One region of the Sphingomonas plantiphila genome, then DNA from elsewhere that is predicted to be linked to it. Evidence: predicted binding sites of a transcription regulator. Region 1 holds the regulator's gene; each other region holds the start of a gene.
What was found. The regulator LexA, encoded in region 1, represses DNA repair genes until DNA is damaged. The targets are predictions, from matches to a motif close to GTTCCNCNCTTGTTCT.
Positions count from the first base shown of each region.

Region 2: recA (recombinase RecA) is a predicted target of LexA. The motif match lies at 1,459-1,474, and genes of this name have one in related genera.
Region 3: ABS767_RS01935 (ImuA family protein) is a predicted target of LexA. The motif match lies at 1,461-1,476, and genes of this name have one in related genera.
Region 4: uvrA (excinuclease ABC subunit UvrA) is a predicted target of LexA. The motif match lies at 1,480-1,495, and genes of this name have one in related genera.

Region 1 is NZ_JBELQC010000001.1:110,282-113,488, forward strand. It holds gene ABS767_RS00520 (molybdopterin molybdotransferase MoeA) at 1-1,134, shown strand, start outside; gene lexA (transcriptional repressor LexA) at 1,204-1,872, shown strand; gene ABS767_RS00530 (GFA family protein) at 1,968-2,378, shown strand; gene ABS767_RS00535 (hypothetical protein) at 2,492-3,025, opposite strand; gene ABS767_RS00540 (glutathione S-transferase family protein) at 3,090-3,207, opposite strand, start outside.
Region 2 is NZ_JBELQC010000002.1:426,873-430,079, forward strand. It holds gene ABS767_RS14300 (glutathione S-transferase family protein) at 1-86, opposite strand, end outside; gene recA (recombinase RecA) at 300-1,370, opposite strand; gene ABS767_RS14310 (response regulator) at 1,624-1,974, opposite strand; gene ABS767_RS14315 (hybrid sensor histidine kinase/response regulator) at 2,028-3,207, opposite strand, start outside.
Region 3 is NZ_JBELQC010000001.1:406,774-409,980, reverse strand. It holds gene ABS767_RS01940 (DUF6504 family protein) at 1-764, opposite strand, end outside; gene ABS767_RS01935 (ImuA family protein) at 670-1,428, opposite strand; gene ABS767_RS01930 (M3 family metallopeptidase) at 1,557-3,207, shown strand, end outside.
Region 4 is NZ_JBELQC010000001.1:2,462,796-2,466,002, forward strand. It holds gene ABS767_RS11740 (hypothetical protein) at 1-403, opposite strand, end outside; gene ABS767_RS11745 (UvrB/UvrC motif-containing protein) at 533-826, shown strand; gene ABS767_RS11750 (DUF1993 domain-containing protein) at 855-1,358, opposite strand; gene uvrA (excinuclease ABC subunit UvrA) at 1,503-3,207, shown strand, end outside.

The sequences.
Region 1 (3,207 bases):
GCCGCGCCGGTTGCGGCGACGCAGGTTCCGTTGCAGGCGGCCGCCGGACGCTGGGCCGCCGAAGCCGTCGCCGCGTTGCGCACCCAACCCGACCGCCCGCTATCGGCGATGGACGGATATGCGATCCGCTTCGACGACCTGCCCGGCCCCTGGCGATTGGTCGGCGAAAGCGCCGCGGGTCGCCCGCTCGCACGCGTCGTCCAGCCCGGCGAGGCGGCGCGCATCTTTACCGGCGCCGCGCTCCCCGATGGCGCCGACTCCGTGCTGATCCAGGAGGAGGCACAGCGCGATGGCGACACGGTCATGCTCGACGGTGAAGGGCCGCCGCACGCGCGCGCGCATGTCCGCGCCGCGGGACTGGACTTTCACGCGGGCGACACGCTGATCGCGCCGGGTGCGCGCATCACGCCGACGCGCATCGCGCTCGCCGCGGTCGCGGGCCATTCCACCCTCCCCGTTCGCCGACGACTCCGCGTCGCTATCGCCGCAACCGGCGACGAACTGTGCGCGCCCGGCGAAACGCTGGCGCCCGGCCAGGTGCCGGAAAGCAACGGCGCGATGCTCGCGGCGATGCTTGCCCCCCTCCCCGTCGAGCTGACCGATCTCGGCATCCTGCCCGACCGGCGCGATTCGCTGACCGCGGCCTTCGCGGCCGTCGATGCCGACCTGCTGGTGACGACCGGCGGAGCGTCGGTCGGGGACCATGACCTGGTCCGTCCTGCGCTGGAGGCGGCGGGCGCCGCGATCGATTTCTGGCGCGTCGCGGTGCGGCCGGGCAAGCCGATGATGGCGGGCAGGATGCGCGACACGGTGGTGATCGGATTGCCCGGCAACCCGGTCTCCGCCCATGTCACCGCGCTGTTGTTCGTTTGTCCGATGATCGCGCATCTTGCGGGCGCCGCTGACCCGCTCACGGCCACGCGCCGCGCGACGCTCGGCCATGATCTGCCCGCCGGGGGTGCGCGCACGGATCATCTGCGCGCGGTGCACCGTGACGGGCGGGTGCACGCCGCCGCCCGGCAGGACAGTTCGATGCTGCGGACCCTTGCCGAATCCGACTGCCTGATCGTGCGTCCCGCGCACGCACCCCCGGCGAAAGCGGGCGACTCGGTACAAATCCTCGACCTTGGATGATCGTCGCGCTTGACGGAGGGTAGAACAAGGCGTAAACGTTCCGCGTCTGTTCTGGATGGAGACCGTCCTATGCTTACGAAGAAGCAGCACGAGTTGATCTGCTTCATCGCCGACCGGCTGGCCGATACGGGTGTGTCGCCATCGTTCGAGGAGATGAAGGACGCGCTCGACCTGAAATCCAAGTCGGGCGTGCACCGCCTGATTTCCGCGCTCGAGGAGCGCGGCTTCCTGCGTCGCCTGCCCAATCGTGCGCGCGCGCTCGAAGTGGTCAAGATGCCCGAGCGTGGCGAGGCCAAGAAGCCTGCTGCACGGTCGAACGTCGTTGCGATGCCGCGCCCTGCGCCGCAGCCCGCCAATGACGTGGTCGAAATCCCGCTGCACGGCCGCATCGCCGCGGGTGTGCCGATCGAGGCGCTGGAGGGATCGACGATGCTTCCCGTCCCCGCCGCGCTGCTGGGGTCGGGCGAGCATTATGCGCTTGAGGTCGCCGGGGATTCGATGGTCGATGCGGGGATCTTCGACGGCGACTATGCGCTGATCCGCCGCCAGGATTCGGCGCGCGACGGCGAGATCGTCGTCGCCCTGATCGAGGATATGGAAGCGACGCTGAAATATTTCCGCACCGAGGGCAGCATGGTGCGGCTCGATCCCGCCAACCGCAGCTATGACCCCCAGCGCTATCGCCCCGATCAGGTGCGCGTGCAGGGGCGGTTGGCAGGGCTGCTGCGGCGCTACTGAGACGTGCGATCGCCCCTCTCCCGTGGGCGAGGGGCGAACGTCGCGAGGGCTAGAAAGCGCAGCATTGCCCCTGCGCAAGACCATGGGAGAGCGACATGGCCCTGACCGGTGGATGTCATTGCGGCGCGGTGCGGTACGAGATCGCGGGCGAGCCGATGCATGGCGGGCAGGCACTCTGCCACTGCACCGATTGTCGGCGCTGCGCTGGCGCGCCGATGGTCGGCTGGGCGATGTATCCCGAAGATGCCCTGAGCGTGACCAAGGGCGAGCCGCGCGAATATGCCTCGTCCGAGACTGGCCAGCGCTGGTTCTGCTCCACCTGCGGGACCGGGCTGTTCTACCGCAATGCGCAGAACCTGCCGGGACTTGTCGACATCCAGGCATCGACCCTCGACGATCCCGACGCCGTCCCCGCCGCCGCGCATATCCAGGTCGCCGACCGCGTCGGCTGGATGAAGGACGCGCACGGCCTTCCCGAGTTTGAGCGGTTCCCGGGTGGGGCGTAGATCAGGCTGGCACGTCACGCTTGCTTGCCGCCAGACGACGGTTTTTCGTATCACGCCGAACCAGGAAACTGCCGCGGGCCATGCGTGAACGCGCCCGCGCGGGTGAGTGGCGCCTAATCGATCCCGTCGCTGTCCGGATCGTGTACGATCACCCGCTCTGGCTCCTCGGCAAGATCAGACCAGAAGGCGATGCGGCGCGAGGCGCCATCGTGGTGCGTGCCGCAGAACTCTTTGCTGAAATATTCAGCGAGGTTCGCGCCGTACTGGATCGTGTCGAATCCATGCATGGAAAATACTGGATTACCGGCTTCGTCCGGCGTCGCGGGAAGGAACCGATGCCCAAGAATGGGGATCAGCTTCGGCGCAGCGCGGATCGCATCGCGCACAACTTCGTGTCGCGCCATACGGTCGATCGGTCGTTCACCCCAAGCTGGCCACCACGACCCATGATCGACATCGAACAACAGGCAGTCGAGCGGCCATGCCAGCATGTGGCGAATTGTCGGATCTTCACGGTCCCACGCGTAGCCGCGCGCGGGATTGCGATCGAGGAGCAGCGCATACAGGTCCGACGGAAACCGGACGTCATAGCGATCCTGCGCCTGGTCCAGTTCGGATCGCGAATAGCCGGACTTCCAATCTGACACGGTCAGCGCCGCCCTAACGCATCGCGGAAGGTCGAGATGTCCGAACGCGGCATCCTCGGGTCGATCAAGCCGTCTCCGCCGCCGGGATCAGCGCATCGTCCTTTTCGTTCGCACGCTGTGCCGCGGCGCGGCCCTGCACCCGTTCGACAAAGGCGACAAAGGCGTCGCGCTTGGGGATCGTG
Region 2 (3,207 bases), on a different contig from region 1:
CGGATCTCGTAGGGAAGTCCCAGCTCCTCGAGCAGCCAGAGCACACGCTGCGAACGCGAGTTTTCGAGGTGATGGACGGTAATCATGGCAAGCTCCGCTCGGACAGGTGATGATCGAAGCATAGCGTGCGCGGATGCGGCACAAATGGAAAGGCCCGGCGCACTGCGCCGGGCCTTCCAGTGGGATGCTCGTCCCTTGACCGCCGCCGTCCAGCTCGGATCGGCACGGCCCGCGATACAGGCAATCCTGCCCGCTCATCCTTGCCGGGGCCTTAACCCCGCTATCCGTAAATCCCGCGCTTAGAGATCGTCCTCGGCATCCGGTCCGGTCATCATCTCTTCGGCGACCTGCTCGGTGCGTCCGCGAATGGCCGCTTCCAGCCTGGCGCAGACATCGGGATTCTCCTTGAGGAACGTCTTTGCGTTCTCACGCCCCTGGCCGATGCGGATGCTGTCATAGCTGAACCAGGCGCCGGCCTTCTCGACCAGCCCGGCCTTGACGCCGAGATCGAGGATCTCACCGATCTTGGAGATCCCCTCGCCATACATGATGTCGAATTCGACCTGCTTGAACGGCGGGGCGACCTTGTTCTTCACCACCTTCACGCGCGTCGCGTTGCCGATGATGTCGTCGCGATCCTTGATCTGTCCGGTGCGACGGATGTCGAGGCGGACCGAGGCGTAGAACTTCAGCGCATTGCCGCCGGTCGTGGTCTCGGGGTTGCCGTACATCACGCCGATCTTCATGCGCAGCTGGTTGATGAAGATCACCATGCAGCGCGAGCGGCTGATCGAACCGGTCAGCTTGCGCAGCGATTGCGACATCAGGCGTGCCTGCAGACCGACATGGCTGTCGCCCATCTCGCCCTCGATTTCGGCGCGCGGTACCAGCGCGGCGACCGAATCGACCACCAGCACGTCGATCGCATTCGACCGCACCAGCGTGTCGGTGATCTCCAGCGCCTGCTCGCCGGTATCGGGCTGTGAGACGATCAGTTCGTCGATGTTGACGCCCAGCTTCTTGGCATAGACCGGGTCGAGCGCATGCTCTGCGTCGACGAACGCAGCGGTGCCGCCATTCTTCTGCGCCTCGGCGATGACATGCAGCGCCAGCGTCGTCTTGCCCGAGCTTTCCGGACCGTAGACTTCGATGACGCGGCCGCGCGGCAAACCGCCGACGCCAAGTGCGATGTCGAGCCCGAGCGAGCCGGTCGAGATCGCCTCGACCTGCATCGTCTCCTTCGAGCCGAGCTTCATCGCGCTACCCTTGCCGAATGCGCGGTCGATCTGTGCCAGCGCCGCGTCGAGCGCCTTTTGCTTGTCCGGAGAAATGCCCATCTTTCCTTCGATCACCTTGAGGGAAGCCGCCATCAGAAGTCTCCGTCGCTAGAGGCTTTGCGCGCTGTCTTCAACACGCTCTCGCCGATCCTGATCTGCTGCGTATACCATTTGTTCCACAGGAACAAGTGAGGAACGATCTTTTTTTGTTCTGGACGTGGAGGACGATGCGCGCAGCCGCGCCGGCCCCGCCAAGCGCGGCCGCGCGGGTCGCTGCAGCTGCGCAGCCCTAGTCGGTCTGGGGTCTCAGTGCCGTGAGCCACCCGGGTGGCCGCTCGGCACGAACTCAGAGCGCGTCGAGCGCCTTCTCCACCGCGTCCATCGTGAACGGTTTGGGAAGGACCGGGCGATCCTTGTAGCCATCGGCGACCATGTCGCCGCTGCCGCCCGTCGCCAGGACAAACGGAATCCCCGCCGCCGCCAGCGCATCGGCCACCGGCCAGCTTTTCTCGCCGCCGGACAGGTTGACGTCGAGGATCGCGGCTTCGACCTCCCCGGTCTCGATCACCGACAGGGCCGTCGCGACGCTATCGGCCGAGCCGGCCAGATCCTTGCCGAGCATCTCGAGGAAATCCTCGAGCATCATGGCAATCAGGGGCTCGTCTTCGACAATGAGAATACGCTGGGGAGAGGTCATGGTGCACGCTTGCCGCAGTCTTGCGGCCTCGCCAAGCCCTTATTTTCCGAACGCTATTTCGCAGTCATAACGGATCGCGCGAGCTCGGCGAGCTGCTGCACCGAAAATGGTTTGGGAAGAAACGCGACCTTGTCGATATCGATCGACTTGCGCAGCTGCTCCTCGGCATAGCCCGACATGAAGATGATCTTGAGGTCGGGATATTTCTTGCGCGCGTGGCGGACCATCGTCGGGCCGTCCATCGTCGGCATCACCACGTCGCTGATCAGCAGATCGGGCTTGTCGCTCGTCTCGAGCAACTCGAGAGCCGCCTCGCCATTCTCGGCGGTCAGCACCGTATAGCCCTGCCGCGCCAGCGCGCGCTCGGCGACCGCGCGGACCATCGCCTCGTCTTCGACCAGCAAGACCGTGCCGGTCCCCCACAGATCGCCCTGCACCGCCTTTGCCGCACTCAGTTGCGCGGCGGGTTCGGCGGCGGCGTGAACCGGCAAGTAGATCGTGAAGGTCGCCCCCTTCCCCGCCTCGCTCTCGGCGAAGATGTAGCCGCCCGACTGCTTGATGATACCGTAGACGGTCGAAAGGCCCAGTCCCGTACCCTTCCCCACCTCCTTGGTGGTGAAGAACGGCTCCCAGATATGGGCAAGCGCGTCCTGCGCGATGCCGGTGCCGGTGTCCGAAACGCGCAGCGCGGTATAGTCGCCGACCGGCAGAACCTCGTCATCCATCGCCCGCACCTCGTGCGCCGGGACGCTCAGGGTCTCGATCGTCAACGTCCCGCCGCCGCGCGGGTTCTTGGCAAGCATCGCGTCGCGCGCATTGACCGCCAGGTTCACGACTACCTGCTCCAGCTGGCCGGGATCGGCGCGGACCGGGCCGAGATTGCGCCCGTGATTGACGACCAGCTCGACCGTTTCGCCCAACAGCCGCTTGAGCAGGTTCGACACCTCGGAAATGACGTCGGGAATCTGCAGGACTTGCGGCCGCAGCGTCTGCTGCCGCGAAAAGGCAAGCAACTGACGCGTCAGCGCCGCGGCGCGATTGGAATTCAGCAGAATCTGCTGGATGTCGTCATAATCGCTATCGCCCGGCGCGTGGCGCATCAGCATCAGGTCGCAATGGCCGATGATCGCGGTCAGGATGTTGTTAAAGTCGTGCGCGACTCCGCCGGCGAGCTGGCCCACCGCCTGCATCTTGGTCGCCTGCGCCACCTGGCGCTTGAGCTGCCCCTCTTCC
Region 3 (3,207 bases), 300 kb from region 1:
TCAGCGACCGCGACGCTCGGCGCCCATCGCCGTGCAGCCAGCAGCGCGAGGGCGTGAAGCGCGGCGCGATCGCCCTCGGGGTCGGCGGGGCGAACGTCGAGTCCCGGCACCTGCGCCCGCGCCTGCGTCACCGCCATGCCAGGGGCAATGCCCAGCGCGCGGGCGGCGGGACAGGCGGCGGCGACCAGCACGCGATTGCCGGTGCGGATGGAGGTGACTCGAGGGACCAATTCTTCCCCGAGCTGGCTCGTGGAGGGGGACCGCGCCCGCAGGGCGGGGTGGAGGGGCCGCCGCATAGCAGCGGTTACCGGACTCCTCGCATTCCGCACCTGCGGCGCGGCCCCTCCACCATCGCTGCGCGACGGTCCCCCTCCCCGAGCAATCTCGGGGAGGAATTTGGGCGCAGGCGGCTTGCCCGCCGGAATCTGACTGCGCACCTCGTCCGACTGCATCGGCCGGAACGGGTTGCCCGCGGCTTCGTCGCGCCGCCCCAGCTCGCGGATCGACGGGCGCTGGTGCGCGGGCAACGCGGCGATCTGGCGCTCGCGTTCTTCCCGCGCCCAGCGCGCGCCGGGCCGCCAGCCGCCGCCGCGCGGGACCGAGCAGGCAACCTCCTGTTCGGCCACCGCGCCTGCACGCAGTGCCATCGCATCGGCCACAGCGCCGGGGTCAGGCGGCGGCGCGGTCTGTGCGCGTGTCCGCTCCGCCTGCGCCAGCCGTTCGATCGGCCAGTCGGGCAGGTAGAGCGCAGCGACCCGTTTCATCGCACGCCTCCACTAGAATCTCGAAAGGATCGCCCCCCTTTTGTCGTGCCAGCTCAAGCTGCCAGCGCGCGCGTCCCACCCCCTCGACCGGCAGCGGGGAGGACGGGGCACAGCCCACCCGCCAGCGCGTCACCGCCGCAGACGGCGCGCCGAGCGGGTCGCCGCCCTGGCGCGGATGGCGCTTCATCAGCAGCGCGACGGTGCGCCCGCCCTCGGCCGCGAGCTGCAGACGCCGCGTCGCGGGCATCGCCACGCGGCGCGCCTCGCCCACCACCGCGCCGAGCCCGCGATGGCGCAGCCCTTCCTCCATGATCGCCAGCAGCTCGGCATCGTCCGACGCCTCGGCATAGAGCACGCGCTTTGGCGCCAGTCCCGCCTGGTACAGGCCGGGGGCGAACAGATCGCGGCGGCGCACCACCCACAGCACCGGACCCCAGGCGCGCGCCGCGATCCCCGCGACGAACAATGTCGCGGCAGCATCGTCTGTGAGATCGGGGGTTGCCGCCGCCACTTCGTGCAATGCATCGAGCCGCAGCCCGCCATCGGCCAGCCGCGCGTCCATTCGCTGCATGCCGAACGGCAGCACCGGGCGGCGGCGAAAGCCGCTTCCCTCGATGCCGCGCAGCGTTTCTCGCAGCTGGCTGATGACGGCGGGATCGGCCATGATCCGACTAAAGACTCCGACTCGTGAAATTTGTTCCTATTTTGTTCCTGTCGTTCGTCGAGTCAAGCTTGCCAAGCAGTGCTCACCGCGTATCATCCCGCTATCACACCAACTCCCAGGGGAATTTGATGAAGCCCGTTTCCGGCGCGATCCTGCTTGCCACCGCCTCTCTTCTCGCCGTGCTGCCCGCCGCGGCACAGACGCCCGCCGCCACGCCTGCCACCACTGCACCGGATCCTGCCCCCATGCTCGACAAATGGCCCGGCCCGTTCGAGGGCGTTCCCCAGTGGGACAAGATCAAGCCCGCCATGTTCCCGGCGGCATTCGAGAAGGGGATGGCCGAGGCGCGCGCACAATTCGCCGCGATCCGCGACAATCCCGCCGCACCCACCTTCGCCAACACGATCGAAGCAGGCCAGAAGACGACCAATTCGCTGGCCCGCGTGTTCCCGGTCTGGGGCGTCTATACCAGCAATCTCGCCAGTCCCGAGGTTCAGAAGATCGCGGCCGAATGGAGCCCGAAGCTGTCGGCCTTCTTCACTGAGATGAGCCTCGACCCCAAGATGTTCCAGCGGGTCAAGACGCTGTACGACAAGCGCGAGACGCTCGGCCTCAATGCCCAGCAGATGCGTCTGCTCGAGCGCGAATATCGCGATTACGTGACCTCGGGCGCGCTGCTCGACGCGGCGCAGAAGGCCGAGGTCAAGCGGATCAACGGCGAACTCGCCAAGCTCTATACCGAGTTCAGCCGCAAGGTGCTGGCGGACGAGGAGACCGCGATCATCATCGACAATGAGGCCGATCTCGCCGGCCTGCCCGACAGCTTCAAGGCAAGCCTTGCCGAGGAGGCCAAGGCACGCGGACAGGCGGGCAAATGGGCGGTCAAGAACACCCGCTCGTCGATGCAGCCTTTCCTGATGTACGCGACCAACCGCCCGCTGCGCGAAAAGGTGTACAAGGCCTATATCAACCGCGGCGACAATGGCGACGCGAACGATACCAATGCCACGATCGCGCAGATCCTGAAGCTGCGCCAGGAGCGCGCCAAGGTGCTCGGCTTCAAGACCCACGCCCATTACCGCATGGACGATACGATGGCGGAGACGCCGGAGAATGCGACCAAGCTGATGATGTCGGTCTGGCCCGCGGCGGTCGCGCGGGTAAAGCAGGAAGTCGCCGACATGCAGGCGCTCGCCGATGCCGAGGCGAAGGCGGGCAAGGGTCCCAAGATCACGATCGAGGGCTGGGACTATCGCTATTATGCGGAAAAGGTCCGCAAGGCGAAGTACGACCTCGATGAGAGCGAGGTGAAGCCGTATCTCGAGCTCAACAACATGGTCAACGCCATGTTCTATGCCGCCGGGCGGCTCTACGATCTCGAGTTCAAGGAAAATACCGGGGCGATCCCGGTGTTCCACCCCGATGTCCGCACCTTCGAGGTGAAGCGCAAGGATGAGACGGTCGGGATCTTCTATCTCGACAATTTCGCCCGCGCCGGCAAGCGCTCGGGCGCGTGGGCGACCAGCTATCGCAGCCGCTCGGGCCTGCGCGGCGACAAGATCGTGCTGGCGTCGAATAACAACAATTTCACCAAGGGCGGTACCGGCGAGCCGACGCTGATCAGCATCGACGATGCCTCGACGCTGTTCCACGAATTCGGGCATGCGCTGCACAGCCTGCTCAGCCAGGTCTATTATCCGGGCCTGGCCGGCACGCCGCGCGACTTCGTGGAATATCCCAGCCAGGTGAACGAGAACTGGCTGCTGACGCCCGACGTGC
Region 4 (3,207 bases), 2.4 Mb from region 1:
TCGACAGCGCGACATACTCTGCCGCGACCGGGTTGCCCGCCTCCGCCATCAGCCGGTTGGGACGGAAGCGGGTGGGGTCGAACACCGCGCCCGGATCGCTCAGGAACAGGATACGCGTCTGTCCGTACAGCATCGGCGTCACGTCGTGCAGCGTCCCGTCCGAACGGCGGCACACCGCGTGATGCTCCGCCTCGAAATAGCGGCCCGGCCAGCGCCAGATGATCCAGCCATAGGCAACCGACCCGCCATGCCGCCGCACCGCTTCCGCGGCGTTGCTGAAGCAATAGGCGATCTGCGCGCCTTCGCCCGGGACCACGTCGACATATTCGGGCATGCCCGGCGCGATCGTCGCGCAAAAGGCGAGCGCCGCCGCGTCGATGCTTTCCGGCGTATCCGTACCCATAACCCGCTCTTGTCCCAGTCCAGAATGCTTGCGGCGACGGTGCCGCTTGTGTTGTCGGCGTTCCCGCGCCCGATTGCCATTGCCGCCGGTGCGTGCGGCACTTCTGCGTGCGCCGTCCGTTACCTCGCGATGGACGACAGCATCGCAACGCTCACCGCCCGGATGGAGGCCGCCGCCGCGGCGATGGACTTCGAAGAGGCGCGGCGGCTGCGCGACCGCATCGCGCTGCTGCGCGGCGGGGCGGACAGCGCCGATGCCGCCGCCGCAGATACCGACGGGCTGACGCGACAGCAACCCGGTGCGATGGGGCTCGGCACCAGCCGCGCGCGGCTCTCGCGTCCCGCCGACTGGACCCCGCCGCGCAAGCCCGATCCGATGACCACGGGCCGCAGCCGGCGGGGCGGGCGGGGCAGGGCGGACTGATCGCGCGCCGATGCCGCGCCCGGCCGCCTCACCGCGCCCCGAGGAAATCGAGCTTGCCGACCGGCACGCCCTTCATCCGCAAAATCGCATAGGCCGTCGTGACATGAAAATAGAAGTTCGGGAGCGCGAAGTTGAACACATAGTCCGCGCCGCGGAACGGCACGTCGCCGCGCGGGGTCTTCAGCACCACCTCGGTCTCTTCCTTGCCGTCGAACCCGTCGCGCGGCGCGGCCTTCAGGAAGTCGATCGTCCGGTCGATCCGCGCGGCCAGGTCCGCGAAGCTCGCCTCCTCGTCCGCCATCGCGACGCTCTCCACCCCGCCGACGCGCACCGCCAGGAACTTGGCGCTGTCGCTCGCGCGCTGCACCTGCGCGGTCAGCGGGTGCATGTCGTCGGCCAGCCGCGCCTGCGTCAGTTCCGCCTCGTCCCACCCCTGCGCCTCGGCATAGGCGCGGCCCTTTTCCAGGAACGCCTTCATGCTGGTTAGCGCGCGGATCATCGGCGGGATCGAAACGTCGTACAGATTGTGCATCGGTGTCCCTTCGGAAACGGCCAGCGCCGCAAATGGGGCGAGCCCCCGCCGGTAACAAGGGGCCGCTCCACCCCTCGCAACCGGCGGCCCGCGCCCCTATCTGCCCCCTAGCATCCCCTCAAGAACAAAGCTAGAACTCCCTGCATGGCACTTACGCATATTTCCGTCCGCGGCGCGCGCGAGCACAATCTCAAGGGCGTTGACATCGACATTCCGCGCGACACGCTCACCGTCATCACCGGCCTGTCCGGCTCGGGCAAGTCCAGCCTCGCCTTCGACACCATCTATGCCGAGGGCCAGCGCCGCTATGTCGAGAGCCTGAGCGCCTATGCGCGCCAGTTCCTCGAGATGATGCAGAAGCCCGATGTCGAGCATATCGATGGCCTCTCGCCCGCGATCAGCATCGAGCAGAAGACCACCAGCCGCAACCCGCGCTCGACCGTCGCGACGGTGACCGAGATCTACGATTACATGCGCCTGCTCTGGGCGCGCATCGGCATCCCCTACAGCCCCGCGACCGGCCTGCCGATCAGCGCGCAGACCGTCAGCCAGATGGTCGACCGCGTCCTCGCGCTCCCCGAGGGCACGCGCCTGCTGCTCCTCGCCCCGGTCGTGCGCGGCCGCAAGGGCGAGTATCGCAAGGAACTCGCCGAATGGCAGAAGGCCGGCTTCCAGCGCGTCCGCATCGATGGCGAAACGTACCTGATCGAGGACGCCCCCGCGCTCGACAAGAAGTACAAGCACGACATCGAGGTGGTGATCGACCGCCTCGTCGTCCGCGACGACATCGCCACGCGCCTCGCGGAGAGCTTCGAGACCGCGCTCAAGCTCGCCGACGGCCTGGCGTACGTCGATCTGGTCGATACCACGGTAGGCTCCCTCTCCCCTTCAGGGGAGAGGGGCAGTGCGGTTCGCGAAGCCCCGCAGGCGTTTGTCGCCGAAGGACAGGCCCCTCTCCCAACCCTCTCCCCTGAAGGAGAGAGGGCTAAAGGCGGCATGAAGAACACCGGTATCCCCGACAACCGCATCGTCTTCTCCGAACGCTTCGCCTGTCCGGTCAGCGGCTTCACCATCGCCGAGATCGAGCCGCGCCTGTTCTCCTTCAACGCCCCGCAGGGCGCGTGCCCGGCATGCGACGGCCTCGGCGAAAAGCAGATCTTCGACGAAGACCTCGTCGTCCCCAACCACGATCTCAGCATCAAGAAGGGCGCCGTCGTCCCCTGGGCCAAGTCCAACCCGCCCAGCCCTTATTACATGCAGGTGCTCGGCAGCCTCGCGGGCGAATTCGGCTTCAGCCTCGAAACCCCGTGGAAGGACCTGCCCGAGGAGGTCCACTACCTCATCCTCCATGGCAGCCGCGGCAAGCCGGTCACGCTCACCTTTATCGACGGCCGCAAGAGCTACGACGTGAAGAAGCCGTTCGAGGGCGTCATCGGCAACCTCAACCGCCGCATGCTGCAGACCGAAAGCGCGTGGATGCGCGAGGAGCTGAGCAAGTACCAGGCCGCGCATGCGTGCGAGACCTGCCACGGCGCCCGCCTCAAGCCCGAGGCGCTGGCGGTCAAGGTGGCGATGCGCGACATCTCCAGCGTCACCCGCCTGTCGGTCGCCGACGCGGTCCCCTTCTTCAAGACGCTGCCCGACGCGCTCACCCCGCAGCAGCAGGAGATCGCCAGGGCGATCCTCAAGGAAATCGACGAACGCCTCGGCTTCCTCAACAATGTCGGGCTCGACTACCTCAACCTCGATCGCACCAGCGGCACGCTGTCGGGCGGCGAGAGCCAGCGCATCCGCCTCGCCTCGCAGATCGGCTCGGGCCTCTCCGGCGTTCTCTACGTCCTCGACGAGC